3 regions of the Buttiauxella sp. JUb87 genome follow, and region 3 is predicted to be linked to each of the others. Evidence: riboswitches for the same ligand, from Rfam matches in the RefSeq annotation. Region 3 holds a riboswitch; each other region holds the start of a gene.
The links. A riboswitch is a leader RNA that binds a small molecule or an ion and turns the genes downstream of it on or off. The one in region 3 is predicted to bind cobalamin.

Region 1: it holds a riboswitch for cobalamin, as region 3 does, so the genes downstream of both, EC843_RS19380 (cobyrinate a,c-diamide synthase) here and btuB (TonB-dependent vitamin B12 receptor BtuB) in region 3, are expected to answer to the same signal.
Region 2: it holds a riboswitch for cobalamin, as region 3 does, so the genes downstream of both, EC843_RS05595 (cobyrinate a,c-diamide synthase) here and btuB (TonB-dependent vitamin B12 receptor BtuB) in region 3, are expected to answer to the same signal.

The regions. Positions count from the first base shown of each region.
Region 1 covers NZ_SNVY01000007.1:72,726-76,956, reverse strand. The annotation lists gene cbiB (adenosylcobinamide-phosphate synthase CbiB) at 1-303, opposite strand, end outside; gene EC843_RS19380 (cobyrinate a,c-diamide synthase) at 300-1,679, opposite strand; cobalamin riboswitch at 1,775-1,950, opposite strand; gene EC843_RS19375 (GHMP kinase) at 2,385-3,251, shown strand; gene cobD (threonine-phosphate decarboxylase CobD) at 4,099-4,231, opposite strand, start outside.
Region 2 covers NZ_SNVY01000001.1:1,167,453-1,171,683, forward strand. The annotation lists gene cbiB (adenosylcobinamide-phosphate synthase CbiB) at 1-377, opposite strand, end outside; gene EC843_RS05595 (cobyrinate a,c-diamide synthase) at 374-1,756, opposite strand; cobalamin riboswitch at 1,859-2,036, opposite strand; gene EC843_RS05600 (DUF496 family protein) at 2,340-2,660, opposite strand; gene EC843_RS05605 (FUSC family protein) at 2,816-3,874, opposite strand; gene sbmC (DNA gyrase inhibitor SbmC) at 3,965-4,231, opposite strand, start outside.
Region 3 covers NZ_SNVY01000011.1:717-4,947, reverse strand. The annotation lists gene fabR (HTH-type transcriptional repressor FabR) at 1-238, shown strand, start outside; gene EC843_RS21795 (YijD family membrane protein) at 253-609, shown strand; gene trmA (tRNA (uridine(54)-C5)-methyltransferase TrmA) at 654-1,754, opposite strand; cobalamin riboswitch at 1,864-2,055, shown strand; gene btuB (TonB-dependent vitamin B12 receptor BtuB) at 2,124-3,995, shown strand; gene murI (glutamate racemase) at 3,940-4,231, shown strand, end outside.

The sequences.
Region 1 (4,231 bases), on a different contig from region 3:
GAGGCTGCGGGCAGCAAGCACCGTGAAAATCATCCACACTTCGACAATCCAGCCCAACCAGGGGTGAATGGCATTGGCAAAATGCAGCAGCCCCCACGCCACGCCGAAGGTGGTGCCAACCACGCAGAGCCACATCAAACCACCGCCGATGGACAAGGCCGCTTCGCTACGGCAGTAACGCCGGACGATACGTTGTGCCAACGCTGTCAGTGCGCCAATCCAGCGCACCGGATGCGGCCAGTGGTGAGGGTCGCCCAGCAGACGATCCAGAATCCACGCCACCGCCCAGGCCAGGAGTGTCATTTCGCTCTCCAGGCTGCACTTATCCAGCGATTAAGCAGCGTGGGACGCTGGGCAAAATGAATATGCAGATAGCTGGCGAAGGTATTTCCCACCTGCCAGCCACCCGACCACGCCTGTAAAACTGCGCCGTCGCGGGTTTTGCTGCACGCCATCACCGCAGGGATTTGCGGCGTAAATTCAGAATAATGAAACTCGTGACCACGCAGCGTTTCGCCTGTGTCAGCCAGCAAGGTGGGCGCCAGCGCCCGGCTTTCGCAGTAGCCAAAGCGGGTTAATTTTTTGCCCATCGCGCTATGGCCGGGAATAGCGCCGACCATCGGATAAGTCGCGCCGTGGCTGTCTTGTAGCGAACTGCCGAGGTACATCAAGCCACCGCATTCGCCATAAATCGCCACGCCTCGTTGGTGGGCTGCGAGGATTTGAGCGCACATGGTGTGGTTCGCAGACAGCTTTTCGGCGTAGAGTTCCGGATAGCCACCGCCGAGCCAAATCATCTGACATTCCGGTAACTGGCTGTCATGCAGCGGGCTGAAGCGCACGATGCGCACGCCAGCACGCTCAAGAAGAGAAATGTTATCGGGGTAATAGAAGTTGAACGCCTCGTCATCAGCCAGCGCCAGCGTTAACCCTGCTCCGCTGCCGGCGGCTGGCAGTTCAGGCCACGCCCCTGAAGGGAGCGCATCACAGACGCTGAGTGCCAGCAACTGGTCGATATCCAGCGTTTTTTCAAGCTGGCTGGCGAAGTCTGCCCAGGGTTGTGAATTGACGACCGACTCGCGTGCGGTGACCAGCCCCAAATGCCTTTCCGGTAACGAAACCCCTTCAACACGGGGAACGTAGCCCAACACCGGCACGCCGCAGTAGCGTTCAATAGCGCTTTTCAACAACTGATAATGGCTTTCGCTATTCACGCGGTTGACGATCACGCCCGCCAGCTTTAATGCGGGGTCAAAATGTTGAAACCCCATGACCGTCGCGGCAATCGACGTCGAAACAGCTTTCCCATCGACCAGCAGAATCACCGGGCAGTTCAGTTGCTTCGCCATCCCTGCGGTGCTGCAATAATCAGGACTGATGCCGTAGCCATCAAACAGCCCCATCACGCCTTCAATCACCGCCACATCCGCATGCTGCATACGTTCGGCAAACAGCGCATTTAACGTGGCAACCGGCAGCATAAAACGGTCAAGGTTCAGGGAGGCAGTCCCGGTCACGGCGCTATGCCAGCCAGTATCAAGATAGTCAGGGCCAACTTTGCAGGGTTGTACGCGCAATCCGCGCTGTGTGAGGAGGCTAAGCAAACCCAGCGTAACCGTGGTTTTGCCACATCCGCTGGAAGTGCCTGCAACAATGAATGTCCTTTTCCTGGCTGCCATACCCCAATCCTGTTCTGGGCGGTACGGGTGCCAGGATGTGCGTTGACCCAGTCTTGCGACTCGACGCTTCTGAGCAACCCACTTCCCACCGAAGTTGTTGTTTTTAGCTAACAGACTGGTCTTCTGGCTTAGCGTCACTCTCACCCGTCCTTCCCAATCTTACGATCAGTGGTATCACGGGTTCGTCAGCATCACAGCAGCGGGGGCTGCGGGGGATTTAAACCCCCTTCCCAACCACACAATGTGGTGTATCTATTAGCATTGCAGTTAACCGCGTATGCCGTAAATTCACTGTTGCGCATACGTGGAAACATAATTTAAGAATTCTGTTGAATATCGCCAAATAAAAACTCGACACAGGTTATAGCGCCTAAGAAATTAAATTATTGCGCTACGACAATTTATCAGACCAATTAAATTTGCTTACTTTGACACGCCCCACAATTAATTACCTTTTCGTAAAGCAATAACAAAACCTCACTTTTAAATGAAATAACCCCTTACACCAAATAGACAAATAAGTTCATGAAAATAAATCATATTAATATGAAAATAAATCAAAGCCATATTATTAGCGCGCAGATATAACATCTTTATTCTTTTTACCGCCATGGCTGATTAAGCTATATTGTGGAAAATCAATAAATCCTATAAAGCGCCATGTCACTATCGCGCAGATATAATTGAGTGAAAAAGGTGGTCAATGTGGCAGTAGCTCAGTGTCCTGCATCCTGTGGCGAGCTTATCCAGGGGTGGATTGTTGGCGGCGAAAAGCTGGTGTCGTGTCCGGTGGACTGGTACAGCACCGTTGAAGTCACCACTGGCGCTCCGCTAGCAAGCGAACTTCCTCTGTCGCGCGCAATGGTGAAACAGCTGCTGGCGCACTGGCAATATCCCGCAGAGTTGAGCCGTGAAATACGCATTGAGCGCCACTCGACGATTCCGCTCGCCAAGGGAATGGCCAGTAGCACCGCAGATATCGCCGCCACGGCGCTCGCTACCGCGAGTTATTTAGGCCGTGAACTCAGTGAACAAGCACTGGCGGCGCAGTGTGTTGCACTCGAACCCACCGACAGCACTATTTTTCGCAGCCTGACGTTGTTTGACCATAACAAAGGTGCTACGCGCATCGCCTGTGACTCGCAACCGGCGCTGGATCTGCTGGTGCTTGAAAGCCCACTGACTTTGCGGACCGCAGATTATCACCGCATGGAAAGAAACACGTTGCTGCAACGGCATGCCCCTGAACTGGAAACAGCCTGGGGGAAAATTCAGCAAGCGTGCGCGCAGAACAACCCACGTTTGATGGGTGAAGCCGCCACGCTTAGCGCCGTGGCGAGCCAGAATATTTTGCCTAAACCGGAATTTAACGTCTTGTTATCACTGGTTGAAGAGTGCGATCTCTACGGTATTAATGTCGCGCACAGCGGCAGCGTGGTGGGGTTGTTGTTAGACCGCAACAAGCATGATGTAGAGCGGGTGATAGGGCTATTGACGGAAAAACGCTTAACTCCACACTGGCCGATGCATCACTTGTTGAAGATGGTCGAAGGCGGCGTGGCCTTGCTGTGATCACCGTTAATGGTGTCGGATGACGCTGCGCTTATCCGACCTACGGGATAGCCGTTGTATGGGGACAAGCGTCAGCGTCATCCACCAGTTACGCCGAGGGTGACGGAGGTCGCTGCGCTTATCCGGCCTACGGGATAGTCGTTGTAGGGGGGATAAGCGTCAGCGTTATCCACCAGTTACGCCGAGGGTGACGGAGGTCGCTGCGCTTATCCGGCCTACGGGATAGCCGTTGTAGGGGGGATAAGCGTCAGCGTCATCCACCAGTTACGCCGAGGGTGACGGAGGTCGCTGCGCTTATCCGACCTACGGGATAGCCGTTGTAGGGGGATAAGCGTCAGCGTCATCCACCAGTTACGCCGAGGGTGACGGAGGTCGCTGCGCTTATCCGGCCTACGGGATAGTCGTTGTATGGGGGATAAGCGTCAGCGTCATCCACCAGTTACGCCGAGGGTGACGGAGGTCGCTGCGCTTATCCGGCCTACGGGATAGCCGTTGTAGCGGGGATAAGCGTCAGCGTCATCCACCAGTTACGCCAAGGGTGACGGAGGTCGCTGCGCTTATCCGGCCTACGGGATAGTCGTTGTAGGGGGGATAAGCGTCAGCGTCATCCACCAGTTACGCCGAGGGTGACGGAGGTTGCTGCGCTTATCCGACCTACGGGATAGCCGTTGTAGGGGGGATAAGCGTCAGCGTCATCCACCAGTTACGCCGAGAGTGACGGAGGTCGCTGCGCTTATCCGGCCTACGGGATAGCCGTTGTAGGGGGGATAAGCGCCAGCGTCATCCACCAGTTACGCCGAGGGTGACGGAGGTCGCTGCGCTTATCCGACCTCTGGAGAGGTTTCACTTATGAATCAGGCGTTAATATCTGGCTCAGCGCCTGAATCAACTGCCGGTTTTCATCTTCGCGACGAACGGCCACCCGATAGAAATGGCTATCAAGCCCCGGATAATTTTCACAGTGGCGAATAAGAATACGC
Region 2 (4,231 bases), on a different contig from region 3:
CACGACAATTTTTCGCGGCTTTCGGCCAGGGTTCCATGTTTGAGCGCGCGGTAAACGTCGAGTGCGGCATCGCTCAGGCAACGTGCGGCAAGTACGGTGTAAATCATCCACACTTCGACTAACCACCCGAGCCACGGATGCAGCAGGTTGGCGAGATACAATACGCCCCAGCTCACGCCCCATGTGGTGCCGACCACCACCAGCCACAGCACGCCACCACCGATTTTCAGCGCGCGGTCACTTTTGCAGAATTGGCGAATAATGCGTTGGGATACGGTGATTAGATTGCCTATCCAGCGCACCGGATGAGGCCAGTGCGGCGGGTCGCCAAACCAGTAATCCAGCAGCCAGGCCACGCCCCAGGCAAGCAATGTCATAGGTGATTCCTCGCAAGCGTTAGCCAGGGGGTGAGCAAATTCGCGCGTTGAGCGAAATGGACATGCAGGTAGCTGGCAAAAGTCGCCTGCTGCTGAACGCCTCCCTGCCAGCGGGAAACGGCGACACCATCACGCCATTTGCAGCAATCCAACGCTGCGGGCAACGGGCCGTTGAAATCGGAGTAATGAAATTCGTGGCCACGCAAGGTTTCGCCTTTTTTCGCCAGCAAGGTGTTTTGCACAGCGGTGGCCTCGCAATAGCCAAAACGTGTCAGGCGTTGGCCCATCTGGCTATGGCCTGGCAACACGCCGCACATGGCGTGGGTTTCGCCTTCACTGTCAGTCAGCGTTTCGCCCAAATACATTAAGCCGCCACATTCGGCATACAGCGGAATGTGCTGTTGATGGGCAGCTTGCAGGGATTCGCGCATGCGACTGTTCGCGGCGAGTTTTGCCGCATGGACTTCGGGGTAACCACCGCCAAGCCAAATCATCTGGCAGTCAGGGATTTTTGCGTCATGCAGCGGGCTGAAGCGCTGGATTTTCACCCCGGCGTGCTCGAGCATTTCGAGGTTATCGGGATAGTAGAAGTTGAAAGCTTCGTCTTCAGCAAGGGCGAGTGTTAGCCCGTCGGCCAGTGCGGCATCAGCAATGGCGGGCGCAGCACCCTGAGGCAGGGTATTAAGGCGAGATAACGCCAGAAGATGGTCGAGGTTAACGGTTTCTTCAATTTGCTGCGCCAGGCGCTGCCAGTGTTCATCTTGCGGGGAGTGTTCTTGTGCCGGAACCAGGCCGAGGTGGCGCGACGGTAACTCGACATCGGCCATCACCGGCAAGCGCCCTAAGACGGGCAAGCCGCAGTAACGGGTGATGGCATCAGCAAGTAACTGGTAGTGGCTGTCGCTGTTGACGCGATTGAGGATAACGCCTGCGATGTTTAGCGTTGGGTCAAAGCGCTGGAAGCCCATGACAGTGGCGGCAATGGAGGTAGACACCGCTTTGCCGTCGACCAGCAATATCACCGGGCAACCGAGCTGTTTTGCCATCGCGGCGCTGCTGCAATAGTTGGGGTCGGTGCCGTAGCCGTCGTACAACCCCATCACCCCTTCGATGACGGCGACATCTGCGTGCTGCATTTGTTTAGCGAACAAACCATTTAGCGTGGAAGTGGGCAACATGAAAGCATCGAGATTGCGCGAGGCAATGCCGCTTACTGCACTGTGCCAACTGCTGTCGAGATAGTCGGGGCCAATTTTGAAGGGTTGAACGCGAAGGTTGCGTTGCATGAAGGCGCGGAGCAGCCCGAGCATGACGGTGGTTTTACCACAGCCGCTGCTGGTGCCTGCAATGACGAATGCGTGTTTTGCTGCCGCTGCCATGGTTGCCTTATCACTGTTTCGGCAAAGCACGGATGTCAGCACGTACGCGCACCCTGAGGCTGCACGCATCTGATGACAACTGACTTCCCACCGAAGGAGTTGTTGAGAATAAGGATGACAAGTCGGTCTTCTGGCTTAGCGTCTCTCTCGCCCGCCCTTCCCAATCATTAGATCAGTGGTTTTGCGGGTTCGTCGGCATCACAGCAGCGGGGGCTGCGGGGGATTGTCACCCCCTTCCCAGCCACGGACTATTTTGGTTAATCGCGTGGCATAAACGAGTCAGTTATTGCGAGCATGACCTTCAAAGCATCACACTCTTAAATATTTAAAAGCAGACACAGTGTAAAAGCTAATAGATTTCGAGAGTTGCGCTATGACAATTTTTACTGATTTTTTAATCTTTACGGTAAATGTCGCTGACGCGTATCTGCCCCCCAGAGACTGGGGATAAAAAAAACCGCCTGGCGGCGGTTGGTAACACTGTTGGAAAAACTCTGCGTAGGTCAGCTAAGCGAAGCGCCATCCGACAACACTGGCGCAAACGGTGGATGACGCTTTCGCTTATCCACCCTACGACAGCTAATTAATCGGCCTTGATTTCGCCCATTACTTTCAGTTTTTTGGAAATTTCACGACGCTCTTTAGACAGTTCAGCGTTTTTGATGATGTAGTCATCAACACGGTCTTCATAGTCGGTTTTCATGCTGGCGATGATGCCTTGAATAGCTTCAATGCTCATACCCGGTTTGATGTAGTCGCTCAGGTTATCAAGCAGCAGAACACGTTTTGAGTTATCGCGGATCTTTTTCTGTACGTCCTGGATTTCACGCTGCAGTTTGTTTTTGCGACGGAACAGACGCACGAACTCAAGCACGTCCTGGAAAGATGGTTTGATTGGTTCCATTTTTATACCCCTGCTAATTTCATACTCGGATTCGTTAAGACAGCCGCCATAAGATAACCTTAATGGTAGCGGCAGCCGCTGATAATTCATTGTTTCGCTATCTTAACCTCAATTGCTGCTGAATCGAAACCAGCAATTCACACCAGGCTGAGCAATTATTTGCGTAACGCGCGACAGATCAACTGCGACAGCAATTCTAGTTGACGAGCAAGTTCCAGACTCAGCCAGACGTAACCATGAATAGGCGTTTCCTGAAGTTTCCCATTTTGGCCATTTTGTATGAGCTCGCGCAACTCGCTGACGATTTCAGTCAGCTTTTCATTGTTCGCTGAAATCGTCGACGGGTTGCCATCGTGCAAGGCCAGTGCGATAGCGGCAAGCGTGCCCTGGGTCATTTGTTGCGTTTCGCGCAGCGTGTGTGCGTTGATCATCAGGAAGTGGCTTTCCCTTGATGCCCAGTAAGCGTTGACCTGCAACTCAAGAGTGCACACCAGATTGCGGCTGACGGTTTGTATCGCCTCGAAGATAGACTTTTGAATGTGCGTTTCTTTGCTGCTTGGCCCGATGAGTGCACGCATTCTTACGACATCACTCAACACTTTGTGTAAATGTTTTTCAAGCCTGGGGCGCTCTAATAAATTAGGTGAGAAGCCCGCGTTGTAAACCCGGCCAAAGGCGGTGACGAAGTTCGCCATTTGTATGCGCCAGTGGATAAAGGCGCGCTGCGGATAAATGCTGGTAAATAACATCGCCAGCAACGAGCCGAAGATAACATCGCCGCTGCGCCAAAGGGCAATTTCCATGTCTCCTGCCGGTGCGCCAACCACCACCGCAAGAGTGATACCAATCAGCAGAGCTTGATACGGGCGTTTCCCCAACGCCAGATAGCCGCAGATGAACATGGCAATGGCACACCACACCAACATCAGCGGTAGCGAGAACAGCTCAAGTTTTAGCGCCACAAGTCCCATGACTGCACCGCATATCGTCCCACCAATTCGCTCAAAGGCGCGTGGCACGACGTTGCCCCAAAAAGAGATCGGCCCCATGACCACCACAAGCGTGATCAACGGCCATGTCCCTTCGGGCACTTTCAGAAGATGAACAATAAGAAAGGTGAGAATAAAAGCCAGTGCGATGCGGATCCCATGCACGATACGGTAATTGCGGTATATGCGGATCTCAAATGGGCTTAGTGATTTGTCAGGACGCACACTCAGTTCCCCAGAAAATAAAAAACGGGATTGTACCTGTTTTTATGGAATGAACATCACAAAGTTAGGGGGCATAAGCCCCCTTTAGCATCAGACTTGATCTGCCACCGGAATATACATGTCTATTTCCCATACTCCACTTTCTGAACCATCGTTAAGATAGTGTTCGAAGCAGGGTTTTCCGGTTATCTGGTAGCTATTATTAGCAAGGACGCTGTCAAAAAACAGATTCCACGGCTTGGCAAAGTCGTTGTCATCCACGCGGGCGCGTGCCACCGCATACTGGCCGCCCTGGATGCTCGTCACAATCACGCCTTCACTGTTATCCGGCACGGTAAAGTTTTCAGCCACCGAGAC
Region 3 (4,231 bases):
TGCTGATTATCTGGAACTCGAAAATCGTATGTCGCGCAGCTTTACTGAAGCGCAGGCAGAAGCGATGGTGACGATTGTTTTTAGTGCTGGTGCCGAAGCGTTAGACGTCGATGCCGATCAGCGTCGTCAGCTTGAAGAGCGTCTGGTACTTCAGTTGCGCATGATTTCCAAAGGTGCGTATTACTGGTATCGCCGGGAGCAAGAAAAAATGGCATTGGCTCAAATATCTGAAGAGTGAATGAAGGAAGGGCAATGAAACAGTTACAAGATAGAGGTACGCTCGGGTTAGCGTTTATTGCAGGCCTTGCGATCAACGGAACGTTTGCCGCAGTGTTCAGCTCGGTTGTGCCGTTTTCCATTTTTCCAATTATCGCGCTGGTGCTGACGGTGTACTGTTTGCATCAACGCTACCAAAACCGCACGATGCCGGTGGGTTTGCCAAGTATCGCAGCGGCTTGTTTCGTGTTGGGCGTGTTGCTGTATAGCGCAGTTGTACGCGCTGAATATCCAGCTATTGGCTCCAACTTCTTGCCAGCGGTACTTTCGGTCGCATTGTTGTTCTGGATTGGTATTAAAATCCGCGCTCGTAAATCCCAGGTGACGGAATAGCAGCCTGCTCTAAAACAAAAACGGACGCCGAGGCGTCCGTTTTGCTATTTGCGTGTTAGCCACACACCGCATTCCATATGGTGCGTGTACGGGAATTGGTCAAATAGCGCCAGCCGTGACACGTTATGGGTTTCGCTTAATGTTTCCAGGTTCTCGCAAAGGGTTTGCGGGTTGCAGGAGATATAAAGGATGCGCGGATACGCCTGCACCATTTTCACGGTGTCAGCATCCAGACCACTGCGTGGTGGATCGACGAAAATGGTTTCGCACTGGTAGCTTTTCAGGTCGATACCTTTCAGGCGGTTAAACTCGCGCACGCCATTCATCGCCTGGGTAAAATCTTCCGCGGCCATACGAATGATTTGCACGTTTTCAATTTCATTCGCTTCAATATTGTATTGCGCGGCAGCAACAGACGGCTTGGCGATTTCAGTTGCCAGCACGCGATTAAAGTTGCGAGCCAGTGCCAGCGAGAAGTTACCGTTACCGCAATACAGTTCCAGCAGGTCGCCTTTTGAACCGTGCGTGGCATCCAGCGCCCATTCCAGCATATGAACATTCATCGCCGCGTTGGGTTGCGTGAAACTGTTTTCCACCTGGCGATAAATCATCTCTTTACCGGCAACAGTCAAACGCTCATCGATGAAATCCTGATCCAGCTCGATTTTGGTTTTGGTCGCACGGCCAATTAAATGAACATTGAAACCCTGAGCCCGCAGATTGTCGCGCAGTGCTTCAGCGTGTTGCTGCCACTCTTCACCCAATTTCCGGTGGTAAAGCATCGAGACAACCGCCTGGTTGCTCATCGTCGTCAGATAATCAATCTGGAAGAGTTTGTGGCGCAGGGCGGGAATATCACGCACGCCGTCGAGCATCGCAGGCATCAACGCGTTGATAAGTGAGCTGGCTGCCGGGAAGGTGTTAACCCGGATGCGCTGCTTTGTCTCCTGGTCAAACATGATGTGGTACAGGTCGTCTTCATCATGCCAGATACGAAATTCAGCACGCATCCGATAGTGGCTGGTTGGCGAACGGAACACCTCCGGCGCTGGTGCTGCAAAAGGGGCCATCATGCTTTGCAAGCGGGCGACTTTTTCGGCCAGTTGCGCGTCGTACTGTTCAATTGGGAGATGTTCGGGAGTCATGATCTGCTACCTGTTAATAAAGTCAAACTACGCGGCGATTGTAGGGAATAGGTTGATGATGTCCAGTGCTGTTGCATTTTGATGTGTCTGGACAATCTTATTAACAAAATCGTAGCATAGCACTTCCGGCCTTTTTACATGAGTTAAAAGGGAACCCAGTGCAACTCTGGGGCTGACGCGCAGCGGTAAGGAACGGTGGGATGAGCGCCAAGTGCAGACACTGCTAAACAAAGCGGGAAGTCATCATCCAGTAGTCACACACCTCCAAGCCCGAAGACCTGCCGGTATACGTCGCAATCTGCATAACTATCGCGTGCTATCGGTTATGTCTGCGGCATCCTTATTGGAAAGCGGATGCTTATTAAAATGATGGTAAAAAAACTTTCGCTGCTTACGGCTCTGTCCGTAACGGCTTTTTCAGGCTGGGCGCAAGACAGCAATTCTGACGATACTCTGGTGGTAACGGCCAACCGTTTTCAGCAACCCGTCAATACCGTTCTGGCGCCAACTGATATTGTGACCCGGGAAGAGATCGACCAATGGCAGGCAAAATCGATGAACGATGTCATGCGTCGTTTACCTGGCGTCGATATTGCTCAGTATGGTGGTCTTGGGCAGAGTTCTTCAATGTCTGTCCGTGGCACCAGCGCCAGCCATGTATTGGTGCTGGTGGATGGTATTCCGCTTGCCCGCCCTGGCATTTCCAACTCCTCGGATGTTAGCCAAATCCCGATTTCTTTAGTGCAGCGCGTGGAATACATTCGTGGCCCACGTTCCGCGGTTTACGGTTCTGGCGCGATTGGCGGCGTGGTTAACATCATCACGCAGAGCGATGAAGAAAAGTCGCAAATCAATGCGGGTGTGGGTTCGGATAGCTATCAGCAATATGACGGTACCTGGCGCCAGCGTTTTGGCGATACGGTAGCGACAGTGTCTGGCTCATACGAAACCACTAAGGGTTTTAACGTTCAGCCGCATTCTACTTATAGCGGTGATAACGATAGAGATGGTTACCGTAGCAAAAGCTATTGGGCTGGCCTGGAGCATAAGTTTAGCGAGGAGTTTGACGGCTTCTTCCGTACTTATGGCTATTCCAACAACAGCGATTACGATTTAGGTGCGCCTCCTTATACTCCGGCGTATAGCGCAGACGAGCATCAACTCTATAACCAGAACTACGATGCGGGCCTGCGTTTCCATTCCGGGATCTACTCTTCGCAGCTGTTGGCGAGCTATCAAAAAGTGAAGGACTATAACTATAGCAGCGTGTATGGCCGCTATAACGACGGTACGACGCTCGACTATATGACCCAACGCAACGTCCAGTGGGGTAACAACTTTGTTGTCGGGAATGGCTCGATCAGCGCAGGTATTGACTGGCAGCAACAGCGTCTGACTTCTTCTGACACAGTCATGTCTGACAGTTATAACCGTGATAACACGGGCGTCTACTTGAGTGGTCAGCAGCAGTTTGGCGATGTGACCCTGGAAGCTTCAGGTCGTGAAGACCACGACGAGCAATTCGGTTGGCACGGTACATGGCAAACCGCGGCTGGATGGGAATTCGTTGAAGGGTATCGTGCGACAGTTTCTTATGGCACGGGTTTCCTTGCACCTTCCCTCGGGCAACAATATGGCTCCACGCGCTTTGGCATCGACTCCAATCCAAATCTGAAACCAGAAGAATCCAAGCAATGGGAAGCTGGGCTTGAAGGATTAACCGGTCCTGTGGACTGGCGTTTGTCTGCTTATCACTACACGATTGAAAATCTGATTACCTACTACTCCGATCCGGTCACTTATGACGGGTCTTATGACAACATCAAATCTGCGACTATCAAAGGACTGGAATGGGTCGGTAGCGTGGATACTGGCATCTTTACTCATAAGCTAACGTTGCAGTATATGGATCCGCGTGATGACCAGAGTGATGAAGTGCTGGCTCGCCGCGCTAAGCGCCAGGCTAAGTACCAGCTCGACTGGGTGATGTTTAACGTGAATATGGATGTAGCGTGGCAGTATTACGGCAAACGCTACGACAACAACACCTCTGCTTATAACCCGACTCAGCAAATTTTGCCGAGTTATAGCACAGTTGATGTAGCGGCTTCATATCCGGTCACCTCTCATCTCACTGTTCGTGGTAGAATCGCCAACCTGTTCGATAAAGATTACGAGACGGTTTATGGCTATCAAACCCCAGGACGGGAATACTATCTCTCTGGCAGCTATACCTTCTAATACACGTCCCACCGTACTGGTTTTTGACTCCGGTGTCGGTGGGCTTTCTGTGTATGATGAAGTCCGGCAGCTTTTGCCTGACCTGCACTACATTTATGCTTTCGACAACGTAGCATTCCCCTACGGCGAGAAAAGCGAAGAGTTCATTGTTGAACGCGTAGTTGAAATTGTTACTGCGGTTCAGGAACGCTACCCACTCGCACTCGCCATCATCGCCTGTAATACGGCAAGTACCG